DNA from 4 places in the Aurantivibrio plasticivorans genome. Region 1 is predicted to be linked to each of the others. Evidence: predicted binding sites of a transcription regulator. Region 1 holds the regulator's gene; each other region holds the start of a gene.
What was found. The regulator FNR, encoded in region 1, switches genes on or off when oxygen is low (the NO sensors DNR and NnrR bind a similar motif). The targets are predictions, from matches to a motif close to TTGATNNNNATCAA.
Positions count from the first base shown of each region.

Region 2: hemN (oxygen-independent coproporphyrinogen III oxidase) is a predicted target of FNR. The motif match lies at 1,372-1,385, and genes of this name have one in related genera.
Region 3: ACZ5NB_RS01835 (OmpW/AlkL family protein) is a predicted target of FNR. The motif match lies at 6,237-6,250, and genes of this name have one in related genera.
Region 4: ACZ5NB_RS14275 (oxygen-binding di-iron domain-containing protein) is a predicted target of FNR. The motif match lies at 2,278-2,291, and genes of this name have one in related genera.

Region 1 is NZ_AP036020.1:1,552,067-1,559,821, reverse strand. Features, by position in the region: gene ACZ5NB_RS06950 (glutaminyl-peptide cyclotransferase) at 1-503, shown strand, start outside; gene ACZ5NB_RS06945 (DUF484 family protein) at 436-1,578, opposite strand; gene fnr (fumarate/nitrate reduction transcriptional regulator Fnr) at 1,890-2,645, shown strand; gene ACZ5NB_RS06935 (DUF4202 domain-containing protein) at 2,700-3,284, shown strand; gene ACZ5NB_RS06930 (hypothetical protein) at 3,687-4,217, shown strand; gene ACZ5NB_RS06925 (BolA family protein) at 4,303-4,617, opposite strand; gene ACZ5NB_RS06920 (hypothetical protein) at 4,950-5,180, shown strand; gene ACZ5NB_RS06915 (hypothetical protein) at 5,203-5,721, opposite strand; gene ACZ5NB_RS06910 (OmpA family protein) at 5,727-6,449, opposite strand; gene ACZ5NB_RS06905 (hypothetical protein) at 6,409-7,698, opposite strand.
Region 2 is NZ_AP036020.1:586,292-594,046, forward strand. Features, by position in the region: gene ACZ5NB_RS02640 (thioesterase family protein) at 78-872, shown strand; gene ACZ5NB_RS02645 (putative zinc-binding protein) at 906-1,313, opposite strand; gene hemN (oxygen-independent coproporphyrinogen III oxidase) at 1,514-2,893, shown strand; gene ACZ5NB_RS02655 (pirin family protein) at 3,115-3,828, shown strand; gene ACZ5NB_RS02660 (NADPH-dependent FMN reductase) at 3,869-4,441, shown strand; gene ACZ5NB_RS02665 (LysR family transcriptional regulator) at 4,460-5,338, opposite strand; gene ACZ5NB_RS02670 (hypothetical protein) at 5,713-6,567, shown strand; gene ACZ5NB_RS02675 (DUF6152 family protein) at 6,657-7,100, shown strand; gene ACZ5NB_RS02680 (hypothetical protein) at 7,450-7,584, opposite strand; gene ACZ5NB_RS02685 (DUF6644 family protein) at 7,634-7,755, opposite strand, start outside.
Region 3 is NZ_AP036020.1:403,907-411,661, reverse strand. Features, by position in the region: gene glnA (glutamate--ammonia ligase) at 1-139, shown strand, start outside; gene ACZ5NB_RS01860 (DUF4124 domain-containing protein) at 291-830, shown strand; gene glnL (nitrogen regulation protein NR(II)) at 1,085-2,161, shown strand; gene ntrC (nitrogen regulation protein NR(I)) at 2,148-3,560, shown strand; gene ACZ5NB_RS01845 (YbgA family protein) at 3,661-4,656, shown strand; gene phrB (deoxyribodipyrimidine photo-lyase) at 4,690-6,117, shown strand; gene ACZ5NB_RS01835 (OmpW/AlkL family protein) at 6,314-7,012, shown strand; gene ACZ5NB_RS01830 (YaiI/YqxD family protein) at 7,121-7,588, opposite strand; gene ACZ5NB_RS01825 (BTAD domain-containing putative transcriptional regulator) at 7,598-7,755, opposite strand, start outside.
Region 4 is NZ_AP036020.1:3,196,822-3,204,576, forward strand. Features, by position in the region: gene ACZ5NB_RS14270 (PAS domain S-box protein) at 1-2,225, shown strand, start outside; gene ACZ5NB_RS14275 (oxygen-binding di-iron domain-containing protein) at 2,384-3,154, shown strand; gene ACZ5NB_RS14280 (M48 family metallopeptidase) at 3,162-3,929, opposite strand; gene ACZ5NB_RS14285 (metallophosphoesterase) at 3,922-4,626, opposite strand; gene ACZ5NB_RS14290 (TMEM165/GDT1 family protein) at 4,635-4,916, opposite strand; gene ACZ5NB_RS14295 (aspartate aminotransferase type Ic) at 5,065-6,348, shown strand; gene ACZ5NB_RS14300 (NADH:flavin oxidoreductase) at 6,424-7,521, opposite strand; gene ACZ5NB_RS14305 (alpha/beta fold hydrolase) at 7,583-7,755, opposite strand, start outside.

The DNA of each region.
Region 1 (7,755 bases):
TCATCACTTGGAAGGCAGGCATTGCGTGGCGGTTCAATAAAGAAACCCTCCAACTACTGAATACCTATCGCTATTCAGGTGAGGGCTGGGGACTAACCCACAATGGAACAGAACTGATTACGAGTGACGGCAGCCATATTTTAACTTTTCGCGAGCCTCAGTCTTTTACCCCTATTAAGTCAATATCGGTCACACAGAACGGGTCTAACGTCAGCGAACTTAATGAGCTTGAGTATCACGACGGCATCATTTGGGCGAATCAATGGCGCAGTCATATTATTTATGGAATTGACAGCGATACCGGAAAGGTCATCGCGGAATTAAATGGCGAAGCGCTGCTTAAGGAAGAAGGTTTTTACAATCGTAGTGGTAATCGGAGCAGCCAAAATGTGTTAAATGGGATCGCATACGATGCGTATCACGATGCATTTTGGGTCACTGGCAAACGTTGGCAGTATCGCTATCTGGTGAAGTTGCCCTTGCCGCCAACCAAAACTGATTAGTGACCACTCGATTGCGCCCTTTTTCTTTCGCTTCGTACATGGCTAAATCAGCGTTTTTCAACAACCCTTCGCGCACTTGGTGCAAACTCTCGTGGTTATCATCTTGCGGTTGCCAAGTACTCAAACCGATAGAGACGGTTAACGGAATTGTCCTATCCGGAGCTTCATAAAATGGGTTGTTAGCCACTGCGAGTCTCACCCTCTCGGCAATGGTTGCGGCTTCTTCTAGATGGCAATGGGGTAACAGAGCGACGAACTCTTCTCCACCGTAGCGCGCCAGCGAGTCCGTTTTGCGCATCTCTGCGCTAATCAATTTAGCAACCTGGCGAAGACATTGGTCACCAACCTGGTGCCCATAGGAGTCATTAATACTTTTGAAGTGGTCCATATCAACAAACATACAGGATAGGCGCTCGCCATGCCTCGCGGAACGCTCCAACTCCTTAGTGAACTCTTCTTCAAAACTTCGACGATTCCGCACTTGCGTTAAGGTATCTTCCTGGCCTTGACGCTGGAGCTGCTCTAACGCGACACAGTTTTCGATACAGATAGCCACCATGGAGGCTAGATGCCACATAAAGCTAACCCCCTTATCTGGACTGTAGCGATTCGCGGAGTGACTAGCGAAATGCAGGCTACCAATTTGCCTGTCTTGCCGCATTAATGGCATTAATGCAGCACTGCCGACAGTAGGCGCACCAGGAAACAGTCGAGAGGCGGCTAACACGTCGAGCGGACCTAAAATAACCCGTGGCTGCTGCTGATAAAGTCCGAAAAAAAACTCGGCATTGTGACGGACTTGTACGAGGTGTTTCGCCCCATCAAGCTCAACGTCATCTAACAAACCAGAGATGGCATAATCAGGGTCGTAGAGAATGAGACTGACTGCCGCCAGATCAAAATGAGACGTCGCACCTAATAGCAACTTCTCTAATAGCTCTTGAAGTCGTTTGCAGGATAACAACTGGAATTCAAAATCATGGAAGCGTGATTGAATCTGCTGATTCTCCTCAATCCTGAGCAGCAAATTGGTTACCGTCTGACGCAGACGTTGATAGTCCTCGGGCTCGGTCATAGACGCTGTTAAATCCTCATATATTCAGGCTTACTTCCTATTGTAGCCCCAAGAGTCGCATGATTCTTCAAATAGACACTCATCTTTGTGACTCGTCGCTCTTATGACAGCCAAACTCAGGAAACTCTCCGATGAATGCCTTCCTTTAACCCAGTATTTTACTAAACTATGCACCACGCATTTGATTGATTTTAAATAAGATATTTTTGACACTTTGCCACTCTTACCCTACCCTTGAGCCCCGCTAAATGAGGTGCTAAAGGCCTCTTATGGGCTTGATTAACGACTAGGCGAGAGTGTGGATAAATCCTATGACCGAAACCTCCTGTAACGTGTATCCTCGTTGTCACGTCAACCCAAATATCTCTTGCGGTGACTGCCGCCTTAATACCATCTGCCTCCCTATTAGCCTGCACGTCGATGATGTCGCAAAAGTCGACAAAATCATCCAGCGCGGCCGCCCATTGCAGAAAGGCGAGTACTTATTCCACCCACAAGACGAGTTCAAGTCCGTCTATGCTGTGCGCAGCGGGACGGTGAAAACAATATCGATTACAGGCGAAGGACAAGAGCAAGTCACAGGCTTTTACCTACCGGGAGAAATCCTAGGCATGGATGGTATCGCTACAGGCAGCCATACCAATGCGGCCATATCATTAGAAACATCCGCCGTCTGTGAAATTCCCTTCTCCAGATTAGAAGAGCTTAGCGCCCAGTTGCCCAGCTTGCAGCGGTATCTTTTCCGTCTGCTCGGTCGGGAAATTAGCACCGATCAGCAACTCATTACGTTACTCAGTAAAAACAGTGCTGATCAACGTATAGCCACTTTACTGCTGAGTATTTCTGCACGTAATGGACGCCGTCATTTGTCTGCGACCGAATTTCGCCTGCCCATGTCCCGCGCCGATATAGGCAACTACCTTGGGCTAACCGTCGAAACTGTTAGCCGAGCCTTGAGCCGCTTTCAAAAACAAGGGCTCATCTCTGCAGATAAAAAAGAGATAAGTATTCTCGACATTAATGCGCTAAAAAAGATGGCGAATGTCAATGTCGTAGATGAGGCGTAGCATTAGCTACTCCCGCCATTACCTTACTTTTTACCAAAATCTAATGTAGCACCGATGACTGAATCTCGCCTCCAGCAAACACTTGCCGCTATTGATCACGTTAACAGTGAAGACGCAAACACCGAAGTCGTTGATGGGCAACCGCAGCCGAAAGAATTGATCTATGGCAGGCGTATGAGCGAGTGCTTGGCGACTTACGCACCAGACGCAAGTGAAGCGCTACAGATTGCCGCACGCGGACAACACATCAAGCGCTGGGCCATCCCCCGTGATCAATACCCCAAAACACGGGCTGGATACCTTCAATGGCGGCGAGAGTTAGGTAAATTTCATGCAGAACAAGTGGCCGAGTTGATGGGCGATAACGGCTACGATGAGGCGACTATTGATGCCACCAAGGTACTACTTACCAAAGCCCAATTACGTAACAACCGTGATGCTCAAACGCTTGAGGACGTTATTTGCTTGGTGTTCATCCAGTTCTATCTGACCGGTTTTGCGAATACCCAAGCCCCAGAGAAGCTCATTACGATAGTGCAAAAAACCTGGGCCAAAATGAGCCAGAAAGGCCAAGATGCCGCGCTTAAACTGACTCTCAGTGATGCGCAAAAAGCGGTTATTGAGAAAGCACTCGCTTAGTCGTTCGTTGCCCTCTTCTGGCACCCCTCTCCCCTGATGCTTCATCTTAAGCACAGTCAAACACCGTTATTCCGTGACTACACAGGCAAAAAAGAGTGACAGCCAACGTCGGATTGTGCGCCATTTGAGAATGAACGGTCGAAAAAACTGCTGAAATGCGGATCGCTCCAACACCTCAAAAATGGTCAATTATTAAACACAATTAGGGTTTTTATAACCTCAGAATAGCGATTTAAGCGCTTTAATAGCCACAATTTGGTGCATTTGATTATAAAAATCAGTTCCTAAGACTATTTAGTTACGAGCTAAGTAATGGCGTTGACTTGATTTTGGCCTGTGATATACATCACAACAACAGTGTGATGTTTACTCTGACAACATAAAATTATAAGGGACACCACCATGAAAAAATTATTCGGTCTCAGTTTCCTGCTGGCGTTAGCATTCCCAGTATTCGCATGTGATGAAGCATGCCAACGCGATAGAGCGGAAGCCTTGCAAGGTTCAGAATTCCCTGGCTACCTGTCTTGGAAATTTTGCGAGGATACTAAAGCGTCATTTGTAGAAGGTGATGTGCGAAGTTTGGAAAAGTACCGCGATACCCGCATCAATATCCAACATAAGCGCCGCATGAAAAACATTCAAAACTTTGTGGAGCAACGCAAAGAATGGCTGGTCGAATGTGACAATTACTTTGTCGCAACGAAAAACGGTCGAATTTTTCAAGACGACAAAACCACTCAAGAGATTTTCTCGGCAATGGACGACGTAGCCAGCGAACTCGCCAGTGCGATTAATGGCGTCACTTATGTCGCTGAAAGTGAAGAAACCGCTCCTACGGCCATCATTGGTGGAAAGTTTGATTCACTCTTCAAGATGGTGGACGATCATAAGACTGTCATGATGCTCAAAGGTCAATTTGTTCGAAATTAATTGCCTTAAACGTTGAGTTCAACAATCCCATAAAAAGCCCTAACGGGCTTTTTATGGGTAATCAGTAAGGGTCCTTCACCCTAAACTACTCCGCTTTGCTTCCCCCTAAGCATTGGGGTGAATCCGTCACGCTGACTTGTTCTGACCATTCCTTCGGCGTGTAAGTATGCAGAGCCAGGGCGTGTACACCATGACTCATTTCCTCTTGTAGCAGCTGATACACTTGCTGGTGTCGCTGCACGGGCCGCTTGCCTTCAAAGCTTTCACTGACCGCAACCACTTTAAAGTGAGTTTCAGAATTCTCCGGTACGCTGTGCATGTGACTTTCGTTAATAACTTCGAGGTGAACTGGCTGCAACCCCTGTACTAGTTTGTTGTCGATCATCTGCTGAATAACCACTATAGCTCCTAATTAGGCTTGCCAATAATTTTGGAAATTATAACGCTGATCAACGATGATATTTGCGCCATTTTCGGTTATTTTTACACCTACACGCTCGATTTTTACGCCTTTTGTGCTAAAAATTAACCAATAGTGGTATTCAAAGCATAACGAAGGACTCGGGAATCGTAATTCGATATTAGCGGATACCATTATTTGCGTTTAGCATTAACCTCGATTCTGTCGCTCAAGATCTTTTAACAGTCGTTGTGAGCGTTAGGCGCACCCGTTGAAATTTAGTTGTCGCTCTGAGATTTTTGCATGTTCAGGGTTGAAGGTAGGTCCAGAAAATGAATAGCCATAACTCTCCAGTCTTTATCGATCGACGTAATAATGATCGCCGTACTGACCATGATCCCTGTGAGAAGCTCGACATAGATCTCTATAACCGCAAACGCCGCAAATCAACCGATAGACGATCTCCAGATAAATCACTCGCCGATGATTACTACGCGTTTACTCATCAAGGTGATGAGTCACCAAACGTATCGCTTCAACCACCAGGCCGTGAGTTAAGTTGACGCCGTTGATTTCCCGCACGTCTTAAAAAAGTAATGACGTCTTTTTTTCTGTAATGGGATACGAAGGGTAAGCCTTAAAATATTCAGATAATTTAAACGTTTGCAGCACATGTTGCGCATAGCGTTGATGACGAGCCCGAACCGCATCGAAACCTGAGTAATTCAGAGTATGCAAGCATTGCTCGCAAACTTGCACAACGCTATCAGACGTGTGCGGAGCATCCGTAGCGACGGTCAACGATGTCACCCCACCCGCAATCTCATCGAATATTTCGCACCCGGCCAAATGATATTGTGTGACCGTCGGTTGGCCCTCAACTGCCATTGCGATAACTCGTGCGTTTTTCCATGCTAACGTTTTATCCGGTAGCACACGAAGCTCAGATGCGGCAATGACCAACCCTTTCTGTAGTGCCATTCTTTCGTAAGCGCTGAGTTGTACTTTAGCATCAAAAAATTCAAAAGCGCCCAGCTTGGTGGCACCCATTGTTTGCCTAATTTGATTAAATGGCTCAAATTCTAAAAAGTCAGGGAATTTCATATCATTCAGAGGTCTTGCAGAATCGACGCCATGCGAGAATCGGCGTCAGTACGAACACGAAACTCAACCCGCCGGCTTCGTTCTGGGTCTTCGTTACCTGTTTCATCTAGCACGGGTTTTGATGAAGCTAATCCATTTGCTGTCAAATAACGTGTCAACCAATGACGGTCTTCCGATAAAGACGGTAAGGCCAATAAGTACGCCAGCGTCGTTCTCGTTCGAGCTTGGCTTAAGCGCATATTTAAAATATAAGCTTCCTCGATACCGGTCGCCAACCCCCAGCCACTAGAGGTGTGCCCCTCTATTCTCACCTCAAGAATATCATCGCGATATTTTTCTGAGGTTATAATCGCAACATATCGAGGAAAGAAATCGCTTAAAATATCTTGAAAAGCAGGTTTTATATCAGACTCTCCTCTGGCAAAAAGAACCTCCGTATTGTAAAAGCGAACCGCAAGATCACGGTCAAGCTCAGCGCCCCAACGTGGCAAATCCTCTTTAAACTCAGCATAAAGGTCCTGGTACAACTGCGTTCTCAAGTGATCGTAAAGAATAGCCACATCTTTAATTTTTCGAGACTCTATCTGCAATTGCACCATATAGATAACAGCAATGAATAAAAACACCATCATTAGCCCGCCCATCAGGTCACTGACGGCGATCCAATGCTCCTCGTGCTCTATATCACTACTGAGTGGGGATTCTAATTCTGCGCTGCGGGGCTTCATTGGCATTCGTTACCGTTTCTGAAATAGATAGCACAGCTTGCAGTTTTTCTGTAAGCGGGGCGTAATCACTAACAAACTTTTCGGAAAGTGACGTTAATTGGTACCCAAAGGTTTTTAGCGCTTTCACTAATTCATCTTCCATCGCATCATCAAGCCGCATGATTTGCTTTTCCGTTCTTGCCACCATGCTCTCTATATGAGTATGCAAGCCTTGCTGAGAGTTAACTAAGGTTTCACTTAAGGTACGATTAACTTCAACTACAGTCTTATCGAGTGCGCCTGTTGCTGACTGCAATACTGAGGTGAGTTGTTGCTGGTTGCTCGTGACACTACGAGCCAATTCCGTGGTAATTGAATCTATACGCTGTTCAAGTGCTGGCAGACCTTCTGCCGCTTTGTCAGCTACTTTTGCCAGCTGTGTAAGGTACGCATCTAACCGCTCGGACTGACTCTGCAAAGCGTTCAGCATCGTACCTAGCGAATGAGATACATCAGAGAATACTTCGGTATGAGCGACTGTTTTTTCGTAGGCCTGACTGGCTTTATCCAGTAGATCACCATTTGATTGCTGGGTTGTAAGTAGTTTTTCAAGTTCAACTTTATAGCTTTTTTGCCACTCCAACATCTTACCGACTGCGCTATTAAGTTCTTTGAAATTATCGCCATACTGCTCATTAATTTGTGTATTAAAATTACGCATGACCTCTTTGAGTGCGCTAATTAATGCCGCCGTATTGGCCTTGACCATTCGAGTTTCATAACTTTGCAGTGATTCACTAAGCGCAAGCATTTGTTTTTCTTGATCTTTATGCATAGATACAAGTGTGCTGCGTAAACCACTCCCGGTATCCTTCGTTAAAGAATCGCGAATATCACTCAGTAAATTCGCCAAATCAGTAACCGTTGCCGAGCGGTATTGCTCTTCCACTTCCCGCTGCTTGAGCACTGAGGCCAAATGCCGAAATTTAACTAAGAGCGCACCGACCAAACCTGCAATAGAGGTCCAGAAAGCTGTTTTGAGCCCACCGATCAATGACGGAACACTCGACTGAATATCACTGGTATCAAAGTCCAGCAAGCCTAACGCAACGCCCAGAAAGGTCCCGAAGATACCGACGCTCGTCAGAATCGTTGGCGAATGTGTAGCGCTATGGCTGTTGTATCCAGGCCCTATAAACCACATTGTTAAAAGGAATATAGCGCCGAGTATTGACAGCGTTAGTATTGAAAAACCGGCGAAGAATTCCATGTTGAAAGTCCAAAGATAGGTGTTCTACAAAGTTTAGACGAAGCTTCAAAAGCCTGC
Region 2 (7,755 bases), 970 kb from region 1:
TGCTGTGTTATTGTGCGGCGCCCAAACCGATTGGTATGGCGAGGTTGCTTTACAACGTTGAACCGGAATTTCGTTTTATGAATAAATTTTCTGAAATTATAGGCGCTGCCCAGTGGCAGGGTGACTCCGTCACGTTTAATGTCACTGAAGATTGGGGCCAGGGGCGGACCGTCTTTGGTGGGATGCAGGGCGCGATGGCTGTAACCGCCATGCGCGGGGTTTTAGGAAATGATGTTCCCCTAAGGAGCTTGCAGGTGACATTCATCGGCCCCGTTTTTTTTGGCGACGTGACCGTCAATGCTAAAGTGTTACGTCAAGGAAAGTCGGCCACCCAGGTGCAAGCGGAAATTTACGATGACGGCAAGCTACGTTTAATCGCTGTCGGTATTTTCGGCACCGATCGACCGTCTGAGCTGGCAGACGTTCCCACTGCGGAGCCAGCGAAACGCGGTCGTGATGAGTCCCATCGGGTAAAATATGTTGAAGGCATGATGCCGGCATTTACTCAGCATTTTGAAACGCATTTTGCCGAAGGACCTAAACTATTCTCTGCCACCAAACATCCACGAGCTATCGCTTACTCAAGGCATCGCGATGACGATATGGTGACCGAGGCACATTTGGTGGCGTTAGGTGATGTAGCTCCGCCAGTCGCCATGGCGGCGTTGAGTCAATTCGCGCCCGCCAGTTCAATGAATTGGCAGCTCGAATTTGTGCAGCAGCCCAGTGCGCTGACAGATAAACCGTGGTTTCGTGTCGATGCCGAGGCTCTTGCCAGCGGTCAGGGCTACACTTGGCAAAATAGTGACTTTTGGGATGAAGACGGACGCTTGGTGATGCTGAGCCGTCAGTGTATAGCGGTATTTGGATAACGGTAGCGGGGGGGGGGCGCTGCGTTAGACGAGTTAGCGATCACCGCTTGTGGCGGGTACAGCAAACCCCAAGGCTTGGTAGACGCGCTGGACCAATTGAACGCTTTGCATGATCGAAACATGGTCGTCGCGCGCTGAAACAATACCTAAATCCGTTAGTGTAACGCTCTCATGTGGTTGAATGCCTTTCATCTCAAGGCAGCGTTTAGCGCAGTGTAACCCGCAGCCGTCGATCGTGATCACTCGCTGTTTAGTTTTGCAGGCCTGTACGATGGGTAGAATATTTGCCCCAATGCTGGATGCCGCTACCATGTCTGCGAGCCTGTTTTCACTCAGCGAAACGGCAATATCATTTGCCACCTTGGCTACCTGTGAGCCACCAGCGCACGCGACAACGGTAGGCCTTTCAGGCACCTGTTTGTTGGAGTCGTTTGAAGGCACGGCATATTACCCAGTTAAAAATTAGGGGTTATTGTGCAGAAGGGCTACTACTCTGACCTTGATGTAGATCAGGCGTGTCGGAGATACGCTCTTTTTACTCCGAAGTCGTGGATGTTCTGATGCAGGTCAACATGAGGTTCGGGTAACAACGTTACTATGCCCGCCGCTCAATGCCATTACTGACGGGGAATGTTTAAAAGATGCAAGCACCAAGCTGGGACCCAACACTGATTCAGCGTCACGACAAGTCTGGGCCGCGCTATACTTCGTATCCGACAGCGCCGCAGTTTCATGAAGAGTTTAGCCTCGAGCAGCTTGAATCGGCTATTGAGCGAAGCAATGCGAGTAGACGCCCGCTCTCGCTCTATTTCCATATACCGTTTTGCGACACCATTTGTTACTACTGCGCGTGTAATAAAATTGTTACCGCGAATAAATCACGTGCGCGACCTTATTTGGATTCGCTGTTTGATGAAATGCGCTTGATGGCGGAGAAAGTCGCCAGCGATCGTCCGGTTAATCAGTTGCACTGGGGGGGTGGGACGCCCACCTACATAAGCGATGACGAAAAGCGCGAGCTCATGGGGGTGACGCGAGAGTTATTCAATCTTCATGAAAATGATACTGGTGAATACTCTATCGAAGTACACCCTGGCCAAATGGAAGTCGGCACTATAGGTGTATTGCGTGAGCTTGGTTTTAATCGTATCAGCATGGGTATTCAGGATTTCGATCCACTTGTTCAGCGAGCCGTCAATCGCTTCAATAGTGTTGAGCAGGTGAGTGAGTTGGTGTCGGCTGCACGCCAGAAAAAATTTCATTCCATTAGTATGGATCTTATCTACGGCTTACCGATGCAAACGCTTGAAACGCTTCGAGCCACTGTACAGTCGGTTATAGAGTTGTCACCAGATCGGATATCGCTGTTCAACTACGCCCATCTGCCCCACCTGTTTAAAACGCAGAAGCAAATCGATGAACGCCAATTACCGAGTGCCGATACAAAGTTATCGATGCTTGAGTTGGCCATTACTCTGCTGACCCAAGCGGGGTACGTTTATATTGGTATGGACCACTTTGCAAAACCTGATGATGAGTTAGCGATAGCGCAAGAGAAAGGCGAGCTGCAGCGCAATTTCCAAGGCTATGCTACCCATGGGAATTGTGACATGTTTGCCTTTGGTGTCTCTTCAATCTCGGCAATCGATAATATTTATGTGCAAAATTTTAAAGATATTCCCGGCTACTCTGCGCCAATTGCGAGCGGTCAGCTACCGATGCAGAAAGGGTTGGTACTCAGTGAAGATGACTTGCTGCGGCAGTACGTCATTAACCGCTTAATTTGTCAGTTTGAATTATGCTTTGCTGAAATCGAAGATAAATTTGGTATTAATTTCACGCAGTATTTTGCAACAGAATTGCGTGAGCTGAACGAACTTACCGCCGATCACCTCATCGAATTGGCACCCACTCACGTTCGAGTAACACCTCAAGGACGATTGTTAATCCGCCGTGTCTGCATGGTATTTGATGCCTACCTGCGCCAGCCGACAAAGCAAAGTTTCTCTCGGATCATCTAAGTTGCCCTAGTGTTCGCCTGCATAACCTGTGGGCGGCAGTTGTCTGTCCTCAATGATCTGCCCCCCCCCTTACCCTGTATTACCCTTCGTTTAAATAGAACGATATGGGCGATATTTTACGATTTTAATTTATATAACCGAATATATACTGGTGTTAATTCATAGCAAGCACCTATTCAATGTCTTAAAGGGTGCGCGAAATTAAAGGAGGTTTAGCCCCGATGTATATTCGACAATCGCATGATCGTGGAACTGCCGATTTTGGATGGTTGCACAGTCGTCACAGCTTTTCGTTTGGTTCTTACTACGATGCCAATCACATGGGGTTTGGTGTGTTGCGAGTCATTAATGATGATCGTGTCGCGCCTGGAGGTGGCTTTGATACTCATGGCCATCGCGATATGGAGATTATTTCCTACCCTTTGTCTGGAGCCTTGGAGCATAAGGACAGTTTAGGTAACGGGTCGGTAATTCGCACAGGAGATGTGCAGCGAATGTCTGCAGGGACGGGTGTTTTGCATTCGGAATTTAATCCGTCCTCAACGGAGGCTAGCCACTTTTTGCAAATATGGATTTTACCTAATCAGACGGGACTTGAGCCGAGTTACGAACAGCAGCACTTCTCAGAGCAGCAGCGGAGAAACCGACTGCTTCCCATTGTGTCTGGCCGTGGTATCCCAAATACGCTGAAGATTCACCAAGACGCTACGCTCTATTCTGGCTTGTTTTCGGCTGGTCACGTCCAACAACACGCTATCAGTGGAAAGCGGAAAACGTGGGTCCATGTTGCAGAAGGGTGTGTCACCCTATCCGCAAATGGGGTGGACGAGGCAGTATTAAATGAAGGCGATAGTGTCGGATTGCAGCATGATGGGGAGCTAGTGTTCCAGGCCCAGGTCGATAGCAATCTGTTGGTGTTTGATCTGCCTGCTTAATGGCATTTTTTAAAGGTTTTATAATCATTTGGAGATTCTTATGAGTAACAAGATTTTATTTTTAGCAGGCAGCGCGCGAACGCAATCGGTGAATAAGCAATTGGCCAAGCAGGCTTACGAACTTGCCTTGAAGAAAGGCGCCTCGGCAACCTTTATTGATCTAGCGGATTTCGATATGCCCCTGTATAACGGGGACTTAGAGGCTGAGAGCGGCTTGCCTGATAACGCTATTAAGCTTAAGCAAGTATTTACTGAGCACCAGGGGTTGTTCATCGCTTCGCCGGAATACAACTCTTCGTTCTCGCCGCTGCTGAAAAATAGCCTCGATTGGATTTCTCGACCTCATCAAGAAAATGAGACGCCATTAGTGGCCTATAGAGGCAAGGTCGCTGCGCTGGCTGCTGCGGCACCAGGGCACTTTGGTGGCTTGCGTGGGTTGGTTCCGCTGCGTATGTTACTCGGTAATATCCAAGTGAATGTGCTACCGAATCAGCTGGCGGTTCCCTATTACGGAAAAGCCTTCGATGATCAGGGAAAGTTGATTGACGAGGCTGGGTTGGCTCAGCTTGATAATTTGGTCGACGATTTGATCGCTTCGGTAGAGCGTCTTTAGCGAGCGTGAGTGACCCAATTACTCGTCGCGCATGCGGCGTAGTGTAGTGATAAAGCGGCGAGCTACTGGTCCAAGGGATGCTTCATCTGGCGTTACTAAATACAGCGTCTGGTGGCGAGTTGTGCCTGCTTGTAATGGTAACTCTACAAGTTCACCGATACGGATCGCCTCATCGATCTTGGTGCGTGGTAGCCAGGCGTACCCAAACCCACGTTTGATCAAATCGATAGATGTATCTAGGTTCGTGACAGTCCAGCGCTGTTCAGCCTCAAGCCACCCAGAATCTTTACTGTGATGCTGGCCAGAATCTCGAGTTACTATTTGCCTGAAGGCTTGAAGGTCTTGAGGTGACAGCGGAGCGGGCTTGGCAGTAAGAGAGTGATGAGGGCTGGCGACTGCGACAAATTCAACCTCGGCTATTTGCTCTGGCAGGATGCCAGGCGGTGCGGACGCTGAGATAGCGACTGTCACTTCCCCTGACGCGAATAATTCGTTACTCCCTGAGAGTATGGTTTCCCGCAACTCCACTCGGGTAAACGGGTAGTGTATGGACAGTTCGTCAAAGGCTCTATAAATCACCTCGTACGGAAAAATGCTGTCTACAGCGACCGGAAAGTGGGTCTCAACATCATTTCCCAACTGCTGGGCTAGCTCCTCTATTCTCTTAACTTCATCCAAGACCAGGCTTCCGCGCCGCAACAGCAATTCTCCTGCTGAAGTGAGCGTCGTGCGTTTGCCCTGAGTGGTTACTAAAGTGACGCCAAGAGAGTCTTGCAGCTTGTGCACGGCTGTATTGATGCTTGATTGGCTTTTATGAATCGCGCTGGCGGCCTTGGCGAAGCTACCGTGTTTAATAAGGGCTTCGAGCATACGCCATTGTTCAATGGTGGTCTTCATAAAAGAGGCCGCTGGTTATCGCCGAAACATCGGGTAAATACACTAATTTACGTGTTTGGCGTGGTTTCTTGGCAAGCATAAATAAACGGCCATTGTATGGGATAGTTACACTTGGGTTAAGTAGTGTTGTTCAGGGGGGTTCCGCTTTGCGAAATATTCAGTGATTCGATAACATCTCCGCCACTGAGCGTCGAGAGCAGTCTTTTCTCCATTGAATTTCGGGCAGCTTGCCTGACTATTTTGGGTCTAGGTGATGAGCTGTTAGAGAAAGATGGGGAATATTTCACTGATACTACTGATTTATTCGAAGTCATAACAACGCATATTGATAATTAAACGCACATTCACAGATTTAGCCACAAGAGAGAATGCATATGGTCAACCAAGGTATCCGAACTGGATTATTTGTAGCGGGTTTAGTCTCCGCGGCGCTACTTTCTGCGTCCTCAGCGTTTGCTGAAGACTATGAGCCCAAGCGCCTTGCGAATGGCAAGCCGGATTTTAACGGCGTTTGGCAGGCTACTGGACGAGCCAACTACGATATTGAGCCTCATTCAGCGCGTGCTGCGATGCAGCTCCGTGAAGGTCCTTTTGTGCCAGTGCCCGCAAAGGCCGTTGTGGCTTTAGGTTCTGTTGGGTCTGTTCCTGCAAGCCTTGGTATTGTTGAAGGCGGCAAGATCCCATACAAGCCTGAAGCGCTTAAAGTTCGCGATGATAATGCGGCTAACTTCTTAGAAAAGGATCCAGAGGTAAAATGTTACCTTCCGGGTATTCCTCGCGCTAATTATATGCCGTACAGCTTTCAAATCTTCCACAATGAAGATGCGCTATTCTTTGCTTATGAGTACGCTGGTGCGGTTCGCAACGTCGTATTGGAAGATCCAGGTCCGGCACCTATTGATTCTTGGATGGGGCAGTCTTGGGCAAAGTGGGATGGTGACACCTTGGTTATTACGGTAACCGACCAAAACGGTGAAACTTGGTTGGATCGATCTGGCAACTACATTGGTTATGGTGCAACAGTCGTTGAGCGTTTTACCCAAACCGGGCCAAACACCATGGATTATGAAGCGACCATTGAGAACCCAGAGGTTTTTACCAAGCCTTGGACGATAAAAACCACCATTTACAAAATGGCGGGTAAAGATGCTCAACTTCAACAATTTAAGTGTGTCGAGTTTGTCGAAGAGCTAATGTATGGCCACCTAAGAAAGAACCCTTTGGATTGATCTAGGTCTAAATATGGCACGGTAATATCTGTCATAGTGAAACTACCACAAGATCGAACAGAATATAGACTCAAATAGAGGTAACACTCATGAAAATCAAACTTGCTCTTGCTGCAGCAGCAGCTTCATTAGCGGCTATCTATGGTGTTAGTCAGGTTAATGCTCACCACGCTTTCGCGGCAGAATTCGACGCGAACGCGCCGGTTTTATTGAAAGGTAAAGTAACGCGCGTTCAATTCATCAACCCACATTCATGGATTCATGTGAAGGCCGTTGACGAAGACGGTACTGAGACTGATTGGATGGTTGAAGGTGGTACACCTAACACTTTGCTTCGCAACGGTATTACTAAGCGTTCGTTGCCAATTGGTACTGATGTAATTGTTCGCGGTTACCAAAGTAAAGACCGTGCGTGCGAGCCAAAATGTAAAGCGAATGGTCGAGATATCACGCTTGCAAATGGCGAGAAAGTCTTCATGGGTTCATCAGGTACTGGTGCTCCAGATGATGGCGCGGAAGGCTTGAAGAAATAATTTCATTCTTCCCTTTTTAAATTTTATTCTAAGCCCGCCTAGTGCGGGCTTTTTTGTGGGCGGAATAGCGAAGCGAGTTTTGTTGAGGGGTGTTGCATTTCGCTATGATGATATTGGGGCGTGCGCATGTTTGCGGGTTGTGGGTGTGGAAATACTTTACGAGGGCTGCCCTATGAGTCATGGTTTTCGTTTTAGGGGCGTTTACTTGGTTTAAGTAAATCCATTGCTGACAAAATATCTGTGAGCCTGCAACCCAGAATTTGCCGGTCTATATAAACTCTATTTGCTTTGTTTACGCCCATAAAAAAACCACCCGAAGGTGGCTTTTAGCACTTTGCAAATGGACTAATCAGCCATAAGCCAGCAATAGCATCTCATAACAGTTGTGTACTTGGAATGCCCAGTAAATGATGCTAGCAGTGATGATAGCCAGCGAACTAGCGCCCGCAATTGTTTGCTTTTGAGCGAGGTTGTTGTCAGACATAGTGTCCTCCATTAATCAAAAAATCTGTGAAATATTTGCTTCGTGGCACTTATGAAAAACCAATCCAGCGTCCGGCTGCGGCGACTGTAAACCAAATCAGTAGTGAGCTGATGCCAACAGACTTTAATACCCAAGGTTTAATCTGTTCTAGGTCGTATTTAAGCAAGGGTT
Region 3 (7,755 bases), 1.1 Mb from region 1:
AGACCGGGCGTTCCTAACCGAAGGTGGTGTTTTCTCTGACGACATGATCGATGCCTATATCGCACTGAAGTCTGAAGAAATCGAGACGCTAAACATGACCACTCACCCCGTTGAGTTCGATATGTACTACAGCGTTTAATTCAAACGTTAATAGACGATAGAAAAAACCCAGCTACGGCTGGGTTTTTTGTGGGCCCCATAGTCGTAAGGTCACAATGAAAATGGCTTGGAGCTGCGCCAAAGCAAACGGTACACTTGCTGCACTACATCCCAATTGATGGAATGAATCTATGCGCCTTATGGTTTTTAAGTTATTTATCACGATTGCCTACTGCCTCTTGTTCAGCCAGAGCACCTATTCAGCCGACGTTTATAAAACAGTCGACGAGCATGGCAACATAACCTACAGCGATAGTCCCTCAGGTTCATCATCAGAGAAAGTACAATTAAAAGAAGACAACCGAATGCCGGCACCAGCGCTACCAGCCACCCCCAGCGCACCTCGCCAAAGTGAAGAAGAGTCGCCTGAGCAAGAGATCCCAACGAGCTACAGTGTAAGCATCACCTTTCCAACCCATGAATACCACGTACCTCCGGGTGAACGAAGCCTTACTGTGAGCACAAAAACCGACCCTGAACTCCATAGCAGCCACACTGTTAAGGTGAGCGATAATGGGTCTATGTTAGACGGCTCGACCATCAACCATATCACCCCTGGAACTCACAGCATCAGCGCAAAAGTCGTTGATAAGCGCGGAAAAACGCTAGGTAGAGCGGCCGCCGTTACCGTGTATGTTCACCGAGTGAATAGACCGCGACCAGCCCCTTAACGGGCGACACCCAAGAACAACTGACAAGCCCCATTTTAGAACCACTTTTTTCACCCCTCCCCTTTATGAATCACGAGAGCACACTTTTGGTTCATACTGATGCACCACACCCCATAATTGCACTACAATTGCGCACACCTCTTTCTCCGATAGCGAAATATCTCAGCTGATCACTACTGGTTATGCGCCTTGAATTGCCCCAATTAGGTGGTTTAGTTTTTGCAAGCGTCCGCTAAGCAGTGAAGGACACACCAATGCCAATAAACCCAGACTTCAAACAAATCATCGAAAACCTGACCACAGCCATTCTCATTGTTGATCAAAAGCTGTGCTTCCAGTACGTCAATCCGGCGGCAGAAATCCTCCTCGAAATCAGTGGCGACCAAGTTAAAGGTACACCTATCAGTAGCAGCTTTCACGAATCCGAGGCAGCTTTAGATACCTTGCAAGACGCTTCGACGCACCGAGTCACTTACACTAAACGACAAGCACCATGGCAACTGCCAAATGGCACAGACCTAACCGTCGACTACTCTGTCACTCCCTTAGCAGAAAGCTCAGATCTCCTCATTGAAATCCAGCACCTGGACCGCCTACTGCGCATCAGCCGTGAGGAAGCGACAACAGCAGCCCAAGAAACCACTCGAAACTTAGTGCGTGGGCTTGCTCACGAAATCAAAAATCCGCTAGGGGGGATTCGCGGTGCCGCTCAGCTGCTCGCACGTGAACTCAACGACAGATCCCTTGATGAATATACCCACGTCATCATCCAAGAGGCTGATCGTCTGCGCAATCTAGTGGACAAGATGCTCGGCCCACACCAACCCACCTCAATGGAAGCGGTCAACATTCATGCGGTCGTTGAACGCGTTGCCACCATTATCAATGCCGAATCCGGTGGCACCTTGGTGATTGAGCGCGACTACGATCCAAGCATCCCTGAGATTCAAGGCGATAAAGAGCAGCTAATCCAGGCGATTTTGAACGTTGTTCGCAACGCTTGGGAGGCATTAGAAGATGCTGGCATGAAAGATGAAGGGGAAATAACTATTCGTACGCGTGTGCAGCGTCAATTTACCATTGGGCGCTTCCACCATAACCTGGTTTGCCGGATTGACATCATCGACAACGGCCCAGGTATTCCGCCAGAAATCATTGAAGATATTTTTTACCCAATGATTTCTGGGCGAGCCAAGGGAACCGGACTAGGACTCGCAATTTCACAACAATTAATCAGCCAACACTTAGGGCTAATCTCCTGTGACAGCCGCCCTGGGCGCACACAGTTTTCAGTCTACATACCTATGGAACAAGATAATGCAAAAGTCTAATCAAGTGTGGATTATTGACGACGACCGATCGATTCGCTGGGTGCTAGAAAAGGCACTGCATCAAGCAGGCATTGAGACCGAAAGTTTTGATAGTGGCGACCGCGCCATGCTGGAATTACAAAGCTCCCATCCCGAAGCCGTAATTTGCGATATCCGCATGCCCGGCATTGATGGCTTGGAGATGCTTAAAAATCTGCAACGGGATAACCCGGATGTACCCGTCATCATCATGACAGCTCACTCAGACTTGGATAGTGCTGTCGCTGCCTACCAAGGTGGTGCCTTCGAATATTTACCAAAACCATTTGACGTAGACGAAGCGCTAGCGGTGACTCAACGTGCGCTTGCACATGCAAAAGAGAACCGTGGCCTCAGCGTCCCTGAACCCCAGGAAATTGGTGGTGAAATCATCGGTGAGGCACCTGCAATGCAGGAAGTGTTTCGAGCCATCGGGCGCCTTTCGCAATCCAACATTACCGTTTTAATTAATGGCGAATCAGGCACCGGTAAAGAGCTTGTTGCTCGCGCGCTCCACACCCACTCGCCTCGACGCAGCAACCCCTTTATCGCGCTGAATATGGCAGCCATTCCCAAAGACTTAATTGAATCGGAATTGTTTGGTCACGAGAAAGGCGCATTCACCGGCGCTGGCGCGCAACGCTCTGGCCGTTTCGAACAAGCTAACGGCGGAACCCTGTTTCTCGATGAGATTGGAGACATGCCCGCGGAAACGCAAACACGTTTATTGCGAGTGCTCGCCGATGGTGAATTTTATCGCGTAGGCGGACACACTCCCGTAAAAGTTGATGTGCGAATCATTGCGGCAACACACCAAGACTTAGAACAACTAGTTGAAGCAAATCGCTTTCGGGAAGATTTATTCCACCGCCTCAACGTTATCCGGATTCACATCCCTAAACTGGCCGACCGACGGGAAGACATACCGAAACTGGCAACCCACTTTTTTCAAACAGCCGCGAAAGAACTCAACGTTGAACCTAAAATATTATTGCCACCAACAGAAAACTACCTGTGCAGCTTAAGCTGGCCCGGTAACGTTCGCCAACTTGAGAACACCTGCCGCTGGATTACAGTGATGGCTTCTGGGCGAGAGGTTCACCTGGAAGACCTCCCACCAGAATTACTCGACAAGAAGGAAGCTAGCGCTCCAGCGGGTGATTGGGAGAATGCACTTCGCCATTGGGCAGACCAAGCGCTTGCAAGAGGCCAGCACGATATTCTCTCCGAAGCGGTGCCGACGTTTGAACGGGCACTTATCGAAACCGCACTTAAACATACCGCCGGACGCAAACGTGACGCCGCAAACTTGCTTGGCTGGGGCCGCAATACCTTGACACGTAAACTCAAAGAACTCGGTATGGCGGATAGCGACGACTAGAGTTTCAGACTCTTTTGATCTAACAACTCAGACTATTCCGTTAATCCAAACATGCTTTTCGTGCGTATGATTAGTGTGGCTGGATTAACTGGAGTAGCACATGCATTCTACAAACCGAAACACCTCACACAGCATCACTAGCAATCCAAACAAACCTCTTGTCGCCATTGGTAGCTGCCTCGTGGGTAAGCCCGTGCGTTTTAATGGCCAGCATAAGCGCAAGCATCGCCACGTCGAAGCACTTAAAGAATTTATGGATCTCACCCCCATCTGCCCAGAAGTCGGCATCGGCATGGGTGTCCCCAGAGAACCCATTCGCATTGTCGAAAAAGAGGGGAAATTGATTGCTACCGATTCAGCTACCCAGAAAATCGACGTCACCGAACCACTCGAGCAATACGCGCAGCAACAACTTGCTCGTCATCCAGACCTCTGTGGCTACATTCTTGTTAAAGACTCCCCCAGCTGCGGCCTAGAACGCGTCAGTCGTTACAATGCGAAAGGAAACTTTACCGCGAATGACGCCACGGGAATTTACGTCAGCTCACTCATGAATCATGACCCGCTGCTTCCACTCGAGGAAGACGGCCGTCTGCACGACCCCAATCTTCGAGAAAGCTTCGTAGCACGGGTTTATGTCTACCATCAATGGAAACAAATGCGACACAGTGAGCTAACGGTAAACGCTCTACTCCAGTTCTATGCGCGCCACAAGTATTTGGTGACGGCTCATGACGTCAGCACTTATAAAGAAATCGGTCCCTTACTGGCCAATGCAAAACAATACCCTATTGATGAATTGGCCGATAAAACCATCACGCTGATCATGAGTGCGCTGAAAAAGCCTGCAACACGACGCAGCCAAGCCAACGTCATGCATCACATACAGGGATATTTAAAGCAGCACATCTCCGGTCCCGAACGACAACGGTTGCGCGAACTTATCGAGCAATACCGGGAAGGGATTATTCCAATGATCACACCGATGACTATGTTGCAACATCACTTTCACCACTCGCCCGACGAATACATTGCCGAGCAAGTATTTATGCAACCTTATCCAGAGGCATTGGCACTGCGAAGCCATCTCGCTTGATATTGGCACTTTGCTGAAGGATTTAATCGACACGTGGGAACTGACTCAAGGTCATCAAAAGACTACAAGCATGCGCTCGTCTGGATTCGCAACGATCTTCGAATTCACGACAACCCCGCATTACACAACGCCTGTAAAAAAGCACATGAAGTAAGCGCCTGCTTCCTGCTTTGCGAAGAAACGTGGAACACGCACCACGTCTCGAATCGCCGACTCGGATTGACCTATAGCGCACTGCAATCACTCAATGACGAGCTAGCGCAGCTTGGCATCAAGCTGCATGTGCTCAATGCAAAGACATTCGATAGCGCCGCAGATTCTCTTCTCACGCTGGCAAAAAAATGCCAGATCGATAGCCTGTTTTTCAATTACGAATACGCACTGGATGAGCAACAACGTGACTCACAGGTTTCGAAACGCTGCGCCGAGCATTCGGTTGACGTTATCCGTAGTAACGCCAATATCATCATACCGCCTGGAAAGATCAGCACAAAAAGCGGCACGCCCTTTAAAGTATTCACCCCTTTCAAGCGTGCCTGGCTGAGTCACTATGCAGACTACGACCGACACCCACTAGCAAAACCCGCAGCGAAAGGCAGCATCAAGGCAAAACCATTAAAATTACCAACCACTGACTTTGACGACGAATACCACCAGAAACAGAAAGTCACCGAGAAACAGGCGCTCAAACAGCTCAAGCAGTTTATTCAGCGCGATGTCGACAACTATCATCACCAGCGCGACTTACCCAGCATTGAAGGCACAAGTCTACTCTCGCCCTTTTTAACCATTGGGCTAATATCGCCCAGGCAATGCATACACCTGCTACGCAACCACAATCAGGGCGATTTGGTATGTGAAAAAGAAGGGCCTGATACCTGGCTGAGCGAAATCATTTGGCGCGAATTTTATATTCATCTGCTTACGGCATTCCCTCAGATTTCAAAAAACTGCCCAATGAAACCCGAAACCGAGTCAGTGCCATGGCGACACGACGAACAGGACTTCGAGCGTTGGTGTAAAGGGGAAACAGGCTTTCCTTTAGTCGATGCCGCAATGAAGCAACTGAACCACAGCGGCTGGATGCACAACCGTTTGCGGATGGTTGTCGCCACCTTTCTCACCAAGTACCTCCTCATCGACTGGCGATGGGGAGAGCGCTACTTCATGGAACAATTAACGGACGGCCACTTCGCTTCGAACAACGGCGGCTGGCAATGGTGCGCCTCAACCGGCACCGACGCCGCCCCCTACTTCCGAATTTTACACCCTGTACGTCAGGCGGAGCGCTTTGATCGCGATGCAACATTCATAAAACAGTGGCTACCAGCACTAACAAACCTACCTGCAAAAGTGATCCATAAACCCGGCGACCCCGCCCTACTCGACGCAGGTTACCCTGCACCGATGATTGATCTCACCTTCGGTAAGGAGCGCTGTTTAAATGCGTTTAAAAAGTAATATACAACGTTGAGAAGTAAACACTTTTGCATTAGAGGCATCGACTTCTTTTTATTAAACGATTTTAATGCCACCCCAAATGACACGCCTGCGCAAATTATTCAGATAATTTCATCTGATTGATCCAGGTCATCTCCAAGTTTTTTCTACGCCCTACAATGCACGCCGTAACATCATAACTATGATTGAGGGCAATATGATTAAACTATCAAAATTAACAACCGTTATTGCAAGCCTAGGACTAGCGATAGGCTCTACTACTGCCATGGCATACGAAAAAGGTGACGGCATTGTGCGTCTAGGTGCGGCTTATGTGAACCAGCAGTCTGGCAGCGACCCTGTTACTCAGACAGGTTTACCTCTGCCAGCAACTTTAACTGGCACCAATGTAACCGTTGATGACGATGCAGAGATTGGTTTAACCATTGCGTACATGCTCACCGACCACATTGCCCTTGAACTGCTAGCCTCTACGCCGTTCTCTCACCAAGCAGAGGTAAGCGGCATTGTTCCCGGAAGTCTTAATCTAGCGGAAGCAAAACAATTACCACCAACACTGAATGTACAATACTACCCACTTTCCACCACAAGCAAGTTTCAACCGTACATTGGTTTAGGTGTTAATTACACTTTATTCTTTGGCGAAAAGCTTCACAAAGATGCCGCAAACGCTTTGGGCAGCGACGGCGACGTATCATTAGATGACTCTGTCGGCCTGGCCTATCAAATTGGTGCTGACTTTGCTTTAACCGACACGTTTGGATTAAATATTGCGATTTGGCAAATTGACCTAGACACAACGGCGACCATTGACCTAGATGTGGGCGCAAAAATTAAAGCTGATATCGAAATTGATCCGACTGTATTTATGATTGGCGGTGCCTTTAAGTTCTAAACAGTAAAAGGTTTAAACACCGACAACAAAAAACACAATGGGTGTTTTCTAGGGCCTCTCTACTGAGGCCTTTTTTATCGCTGAAAACTTAAATCTTCAATAATTATGTTATGTATTCTTAGCCTTTTCTGAACGGAATTGATTCAACCAGCGATCAAGTTGATTCGCAAATTGTTGCCTATCACTTTGAGATAAGCTCGGCGTTTTCGATTGCACCAACCCACTCGATCGCATCGTCTCCATAAAGTCCCGCATATTTAAACGAGCACGCACATTTGCCGCAGTCAGTTTTTCGCCACGACTGGTAATAACCACACCGTGTTTATCAACCACCTCTGCTGCTAGCGGAATATCGGAAGTAATCACGAGATCATTTTTCTCAACGGACTGAGCAATAAGGTTGTCAGCGATATCAAAGCCCTTTGCAACCTGCACAAACTTTACAGTTGGCAAGGATGGTAACTGCAAGGGTGAATTAGCTACAAAGGTAATTGGCACGGCGACGCGCTGAGCCGCTCGCAGCAATACCTCTCGAATAACCACTGGACAAGCATCGGCATCAACCCAAATCTGCATAATATATCTCTATAACGAAATCGCATTGCGTAAAGATTGCTGGTAAGCAGCCTGGACTTGAGGTGACGGTTCCAAGCCAAACCGAATCCGTAGCATTTCTTTGTATTGCTCAAAGGCATTCATAATGGATGACTTTTGCTTAAGACTGGAAAAACAATTCATCAGCA
Region 4 (7,755 bases), 1.6 Mb from region 1:
ACCAAGTTATCGCACTCGCTTGCTTGGCCAATAGAGAAAACGGTTATCACGAAGGTCTTGTCCACTGGTTGACGCCTTTGCTTGCCACCATCGGTCAAATTATTGAAAGCATTAATATTCAGAGAGAAAAGAACCGCACCGAAAAAGAACTTGTTTCAGCAATGAAAGCGGCCGAAGCAGCCGTCAAAGCAAAAAGTGAATTCCTCGCCACCATGAGCCATGAAATTCGTACACCAATGAATGGCATTCTTGGCATGCTCAACCTCTTACAAAAGTCAGAGCTTACAAGAATCCAACAGCGTAAGTTAGATATAGCTAAAAACAGTGCAGACTCACTTTTATCATTGATAAACGACATTCTAGACTTTTCTAAAGTCGACGCAGGAAAGCTAGACCTAGAGGTTCTCGAATTTGATTTGCGTTCAGTATTCGACGATTTATGTGAAACCATGGCTCTACGTGCGGAAGAAAAACACCTAGAGCTAATATTGGATTTAGCCGATATTAGTTTCATGCGAGTAGAGGGGGACCCCAGTAGAATTAGACAAGTACTGACCAATTTATTGGGGAATGCCATTAAATTTAGCCAACGAGGGGAAGTGGTTGTTAGCGCAGAAGTCAAACGAGACGGTGATACCGTTTGGCTTAACGCGAGTATTTCTGACACAGGTATCGGAATTCCAGCCGATAAGCTCGCCAATCTTTTCACGCCGTTCACTCAAGTTGATGCAAGTACAACGCGAGAGTTTGGCGGGACAGGGCTGGGGTTAGCTATTTGCAAAAAACTATGTGATGCAATGGGCGGTGGTATTTCAGTGAACAGCACGCTCGGACATGGCAGTCAATTTAGCTTTCGCATTCCTCTTCGGTTTATTAGTCAAGAGCTACCGAGCGCCTTATCGCCTAATGACGTTATTGTATTATTAGACATTAAAAATCCGTTCTCTCTAAACACATTACAAAAACAATTGAGTGCCTGGGGTCTAGAATGCCAAAGCTTGCGCGACTTTACTGGCGACGACATTATGACGAGTAACCGCCTGCTAAATTCACGGCGCTACTTAGTACTCATAGAGATGTCTTCAGAGCCCAATTCAGAACATTTAACCACCCTAAAACAAGCGGCTACATCCGCAGACGCAAGCCTAACAATAATGCCGATATTGCCAATGAATTATCGAGGAGACCCATCCGTACTCACAGACCAAGGCTTCAATAGCTGTATATACAAACCACTTTCAGCAAACGATTTATTGTTCGCCATCAATACAGCAACCGCATCCAGCGATGTCGAATTTTTCTCGCAACCAGAGGCCGCCGGTAGAAAAAAAGTAGAACAATGGCCTAAGTCGACCCGGGTGCTTTTAGTCGACGATAATGCGATTAATGTTGAAGTTGCCAAATTGATGCTTTCCGAACTTGAAATACATGCCGATGTCGCCACAAACGGGAATGAAGCGATCCAGTCGCTACTTAATTCTGGCGCAGACCCATTTACATTGATTTTAATGGACTGCCAAATGCCAGTCATGGATGGCTATGCCGCAACAAAACTCATTCGCGAAGGTCAGGCTGGAATTGCTTATCGCAAAATACCAATAATCGCCATGACCGCCAATGCAATGACGGGCGACCGAGAACGCTGTGTCACCGCAGGAATGTCAGACTATCTAAGCAAGCCCGTCAATGAGGATCAGCTTCTGGCAAAACTGCAACGATGGATTGGCAAAGCGCCCTCCCCAGCCAACGATGTCGAGACCAACAAAACAAGTAAGACGAAAACGCCACAAGACTCATTAGAGCACAACCTGGACCGCACTCAAGAGAACCGCGGCGACAATGCGCCCAACCCCTCACCACCATCAGATGCCGATACTGTAGCTAATCATGACATCTGGTTGCAGGATGAAGCTCTCACTATGCTGAAGGGGCGCCACGATCGCTTGGAAATACTTCTAAAGATGTTTTGTGACTCGTCCACTGAGCGTCTAGAGGCAATAGAAACTCACTTTGCCGACAATGATCTCGCGGGAATTCGCTTCGTTGCCCATTCAATTAAAGGCAGTGCAGGACAACTCAAGGCGCAAAGGCTCCATGTCATTGCGGCGGCAATGGAACTCGCGGCTAAAACCAGCAATTCAACACAGGCGCAAGCGCTCAAAGTCGATTTTATTGAAACCTTTCACTCAACAGTCAAAGCTTTTCGTTCCTACCTCAATTACTAATGTGGCTAAAATAAAGCGATGGCGCATTAAACAACTTCAAAACCACTTTCAATTGATATTAATCAGCTACATTACTGGCCCCCGACTATAGAATTCTCCGCCGTCTAGACTACGTTTATAGCTAAATTTAGGGATACTCACCCTGGAGATAGAATAACATGGCCGAAAAAATCGTAACTCTCTACGATGAGGGTACCCACACATGCCTCCTCTTTACCGGACTAGTCGAGGGAGAAGGCATTCCTAGCAATCAACTGGTTATCATCGATCACGGGGAAGCGGCTCTTTTCGACCCAGGCGGAGAACTAACGTACACCCCTTTATCAATCGAGCTATCAAAATATATTGCGATCAAACAATTGAAATACGTTTTCGCCTCACATCAAGATCCAGATATCATCACGTCTCTGCCCCGATGGCTCGTCCATACCAACTGTAAAGTGGTTACATCCAAACTTTGGGCACGCTTTCTACCACACCTAGTCTCTGATTTTATTTCAGGGAAAATGGATAAATCCTTAAACAATAGGCTCATCGAATTACCGGACAAAGGCGGCAAACTTACATTGGGCGAAGCGCCCATCGTTGCCGTTCCCGCACACTTTCTGCATTCTGTTGGCAATTTTCATTTCTATGACCCTATCAGCAAGATTTTATTTTCTGGTGATGTAGGCGCAGCCATTACGCCCGGGCAAGATCACGTCCCTGTTGATGATTTCGAGTCTCATTGCCCCCTAATGGAAGGATTCCACAAGCGTTACATGGCTTCCAATGCGGCATGCAGACATTGGGTGAAAACAGTACGCAAACTGGATATTGAAATGATGATTCCGCAGCACGGCAAACCATTTTTTGGCAAGCCTATGGTGAATCAATTTTTCGACTGGTTTGAGGAACTCGAATGCGGAATCGACTTGCTCGCAGATTAAGTGGCGATCAGAAAGTGATTCGATGACTGTGAGATTTAAGCCATTGTTTCGCTTCGTTTGTTTGCGGGCACAATTTTTCCACCAGCCGCCAAAAACTAGCGCGATGATGGCGGTGTTTGAGGTGACTCACCTCATGAGCAACTAAATAATCAATCACCCATTCCGGTGCAGCTAAGACATACCAATTAAACTGTAATACTCCGTCCGCGGTACAATGTCCCCACTTAGTTTTCGTCGCCCGGACTTTAACACCTGATACAGTTTTTCCAATCGACGCGGCTAGCCGATGCGCCTTAGCTGTCAACAAGGTTAATGCTTGGGCTTTGTACCACTCGTGAATGGCTTTACGAACTTTGTCCGGTTCTATCTCTCCCCTATTCATCCGAACGCCGACACACAACCCTTCTTCGTTAAGCATTACCGTCTTTCGAGGTGCGTCAAACAAAATCAGTGGGTATTCTTCACCGAGAAAGCTATATAACTCTCCGGCTTTGTAATATTTTTGCGGCGTTTCATCCAATACAGCCTGTTGCTTACTCAGCGTATTGAGCACCCAATCTCGCTTTGACTTTACGAAAGCAATTCCTTCATCTCTCGAAACAAATTGCGGTGTCATTAAAAACACCTCGCCGTTGCGTACCACAATTTCGAGTGTGCGACGCCGAACAGAGCGCTTGATAGTGAGCGAAAAACCGAGCTCACCCCGTTCAGGTGAAAGGCTATCAAACAAATCGAGGGCAATGGGTACACTTGTTTTAGGTGGGCGTCTAATCACGTCGAATCAAATCCTGGGTAATCTCTAGCAGCGTTAATTTCTGCTGAACATAAGCCCCCGTGTCGATAAAAAACATATTGCCCTGTTGCCGCCAGTCATGGACGATTGTATGACCGTGAAAAGTGGCATCGATACCTCTCACTATAAATTTTTGTTGCTCTCGGATAATACGCCGCCCCCACAATGCGCGCCAGATTTGATCGGCATTAAGCTTCTCACCAGATCGCATAGTGTCCCAGTCATGAGTCGGTGTTTCTGCGTGGCAAACACCAACAGTATGACCCGACGATGTATCGATGGTGCAGGCAATAGGCAACTTCGCAATCTTAGGTAGGTAACTAGCAACTTCAGACTTGTCTGCTTTGGACAATTCAAGATACCAATCGCCACCATTTTTTATCCACCCCTCCCAAGAAGGAGATTTAGCGCCCGCGTTAATAGCGGCGAGCATCATATTCTCGTGATTACCCTGGACAGAATAAAACCAAGGTTCATCCAAAAGGCGCAAACAAGCCAAACTACTGGGCCCACGATCAACCAAATCACCAACGCAAAACAAACGATCGGTCTGAAACGAAAAACTTACTCGACTTAATGCGTCACCCAGCAAATCGATGCACCCATGTAGATCCCCCAGGACAAAATCTCTACCTTGAGTATTAACCGGATGTTCCTTGAAGTGGACGTATCGAATCATGGTGCGACCTAAACCGTTTTAAGCCCCCACAATGTCCACAAACCAATGCCGACAAAACCAATACCAGCGATAAACGTTAATGCTCGCTCACCAACATACTGAGATATGTAGCTCCCCGCTAATACGCCAATGGCAGACGCTACAATGAGGGCCAGACTGGACCCGACAAATACCGCCCATTTGCTGACATCCTTATCCGCCGCAAATAACATGGTCGCCAGCTGCGTTTTATCGCCCAACTCCGCAATAAAAACCGCTATAAATACGGTGGCTATAATCTTTATATCCATTGTCACCCAAAAACTAGTTGATCATTCGCAAGTTAAAGACTCTGCCCTATAGGCAAGAAGAGGGGAAGGAGTATAATGCTCAGCTGCACTTTTTGTAACAAGCACCTATTTCTATCCACTAGTCGAAACTCACGTTGAGGTGATTCCGTTGTACCTAAACAAAGCCGATTTGGCGCAATGCCAAGCCTGGGAAGCTGAACTTTCCGACGCTTATGATTCACTAAAAAGCCAGCAATTAAATTTGGATATTACTCGTGGTAAGCCTTCGAGCGAGCAATTAAACCTCTCTGACAGCTTGGATGGCATTTTAAAGGGCAACTATAAAGCTGCCGACAATACAGATACGCGCAACTATGGCGGCCTTGATGGAATTACCGAGTCGAAGAAACTAGGTAGCTATCTACTCGGCAGCCCCATAGAAAACATCTTAGTCGGCGGCAACAGTAGTCTTCAGCTGATGTTTCAAGTCGTTCTGACGGCACACCACTTTGGCCTCACCGGCGCCGAAAGCGCCTGGTCATCGTCTGGCACTGTGAAGTTCATCTGTCCAGTCCCCGGCTATGATCGTCACTACACCGTAACCGAGACACTTGGCATCGAGATGGTCACCGTCGAAATGAATGACCATGGCCCAGATATGGACGCAGTAGAAGCGCTCATCAAATCTGACGACACAATTCGTGGCATGTGGAATGTTCCACGCTTTTCCAACCCTACGGGTATTGTTTACAGCGACGAAGTTGTAAATCGTATTGCTGCACTCGGCAAGATTGCCCACCCAGATTTTCGTATCATGTGGGATAACGCCTACGCAGCCCACCAACTGTCAGACGACGCTCCTCAAGTAGCCAACATTTATGATGCTTGTAAGGCGCAAGGTACAGAGGATAGCGTTATTCAATTTGCCTCAACATCGAAGATTACACACGCGGGCGCAGGGGTATCGTTTATTTCAGCTTCCCCAGCTAACCTTGCGGGAATCAAAAAGGTGCTCAGCGCTTGCACCATCGGCCCTGATAAGGTCAATCAACTTCGTCACAGCCGATTGATTCCCGATGAAGCATCACTAAAAGCATTAATGGCAAAACATGCCGAGTTACTAAAGCCACGGTTTGAGATGGTGCTTAACAAATTGTCTGCGGCGTTTGAGAAATCTGACCTAGGCCGCTGGGAAACACCTCAAGGCGGTTACTTCGTATCTTTTGATGCGCGCGCACATTGCGCCAAAGAAGTTGTTCGCCTTGCCGGAGAAGCGGGAGTTAAACTCACCCCTGCCGGTGCGACCTACCCTTACGGCAAGGACCCATTAGACTGCAACATTCGTATTGCCCCGTCGGTGCCTTCAGTCGCCGAAATCGAAAAAGCGATGGATGTATTTGTTGTGTGCGTAAAATTAGCTTCCGTTAAACAACGTATTGCTGAACTAAGCTAAACAACTAGCTAAGGCAAGCCCACAAAAAAAGCCCAACTTATGTTGGGCTTTTTTTGTGGGATACGACAATACAATTTAACGCAAGTTGTCTTTATCTCCCTGAGTGAATGGCTTCAACTGGTCAAAATGACCATCTCGTACTTTGTTCGCCCAGTCCGGGTTGGATAACAAGGCTCGACCAATTGCAATCATATCAAACTCATTTGCTTCCATTCGCTCAATCAAGTTGTCGATACTCGCAACCTCTGACTCTTCACCACGGAACGCACCAATAAACTCGCTATTCAGGCCAACACTACCAACACTAATAGTCGGCTTACCCGTAATTTCTTTTGTCCAGCCAGCCAAATTTAAATTAGAGCTATCAAACTCCGGCTCCCAAAAGCGTCGCTGACTACAATGGAATATATCAACACCAGCATTATTCAAAGGCTCTAAGAATTGTGCTAGCTCATCCGGAGTATGCGCTAGTTTTTGCGTATAATCCTGTAACTTCCACTGTGACCAGCGAAAAATAATTGGGAAATCTTCACCACACAATTCACGAATTTTTTTGACGATCTCCACCCCAAATTCAGTTCGTTTAACAAGGCTGCCGCCATATTTATCGTCACGAACATTAGTGCCTTCCCAGAAAAATTGATCAACAAGATATCCGTGAGCACCGTGCACTTCTACGCCGTCGAAACCCAATATTTTGGCATCGAGCGCTGCTTGCGCATACGCATCGACAAGCTTCTCTATCTCTGCAACGGTCAGCGGCTCAAACATCTTTTTACCAGGGGCTACTAAACCAGAAGGTGACGCCGTTGGTGCATCAGGGTGCGGTCCAGTCCCAGGGCGACGAGTAGCACCAACATGCCATATTTGCGGAACCATTTTGCCGCCGGCCGCGTGCACGGTATCAATAACGTTTTTCCAACCGGCCAACGCATCCTCACCAAAGAACGATGGATTAGTCAACGAGTCTGTCGCAGCGGGGTAATTAATTAATGTGCCTTCCGAAATAATTAGACCAACACCACCCTCTGCACGCTTACGATAATATTCCGCAACGTCCTGACCGGGAATGCCCTCGGGAGAAAAACCACGGGTCATCGGTGCCATTGCAATTCTATTTTTAACAGACAGCTTTGGGCTTTCAAACGGTCTAAATAAAACATCGTTACTCATATTTACTCCACTTGTATTCGGGTCTAGCGTAATCATATACCGACATTGAAGTCAGCATTTCTTAATTCGTTGTTTGTAAAAACACGATCACAGCGCTTGCAACAATGCTCGGCTGTTCGGCGTGCAACCAATGACTCGCGTTGTCTACCGTTATAATCTCAGCATCAGAAAATTTACGATGGATTTCAGAAAACATTTCGTCAGTGATGTAATCTGACTGAGCACCTCGTAAAA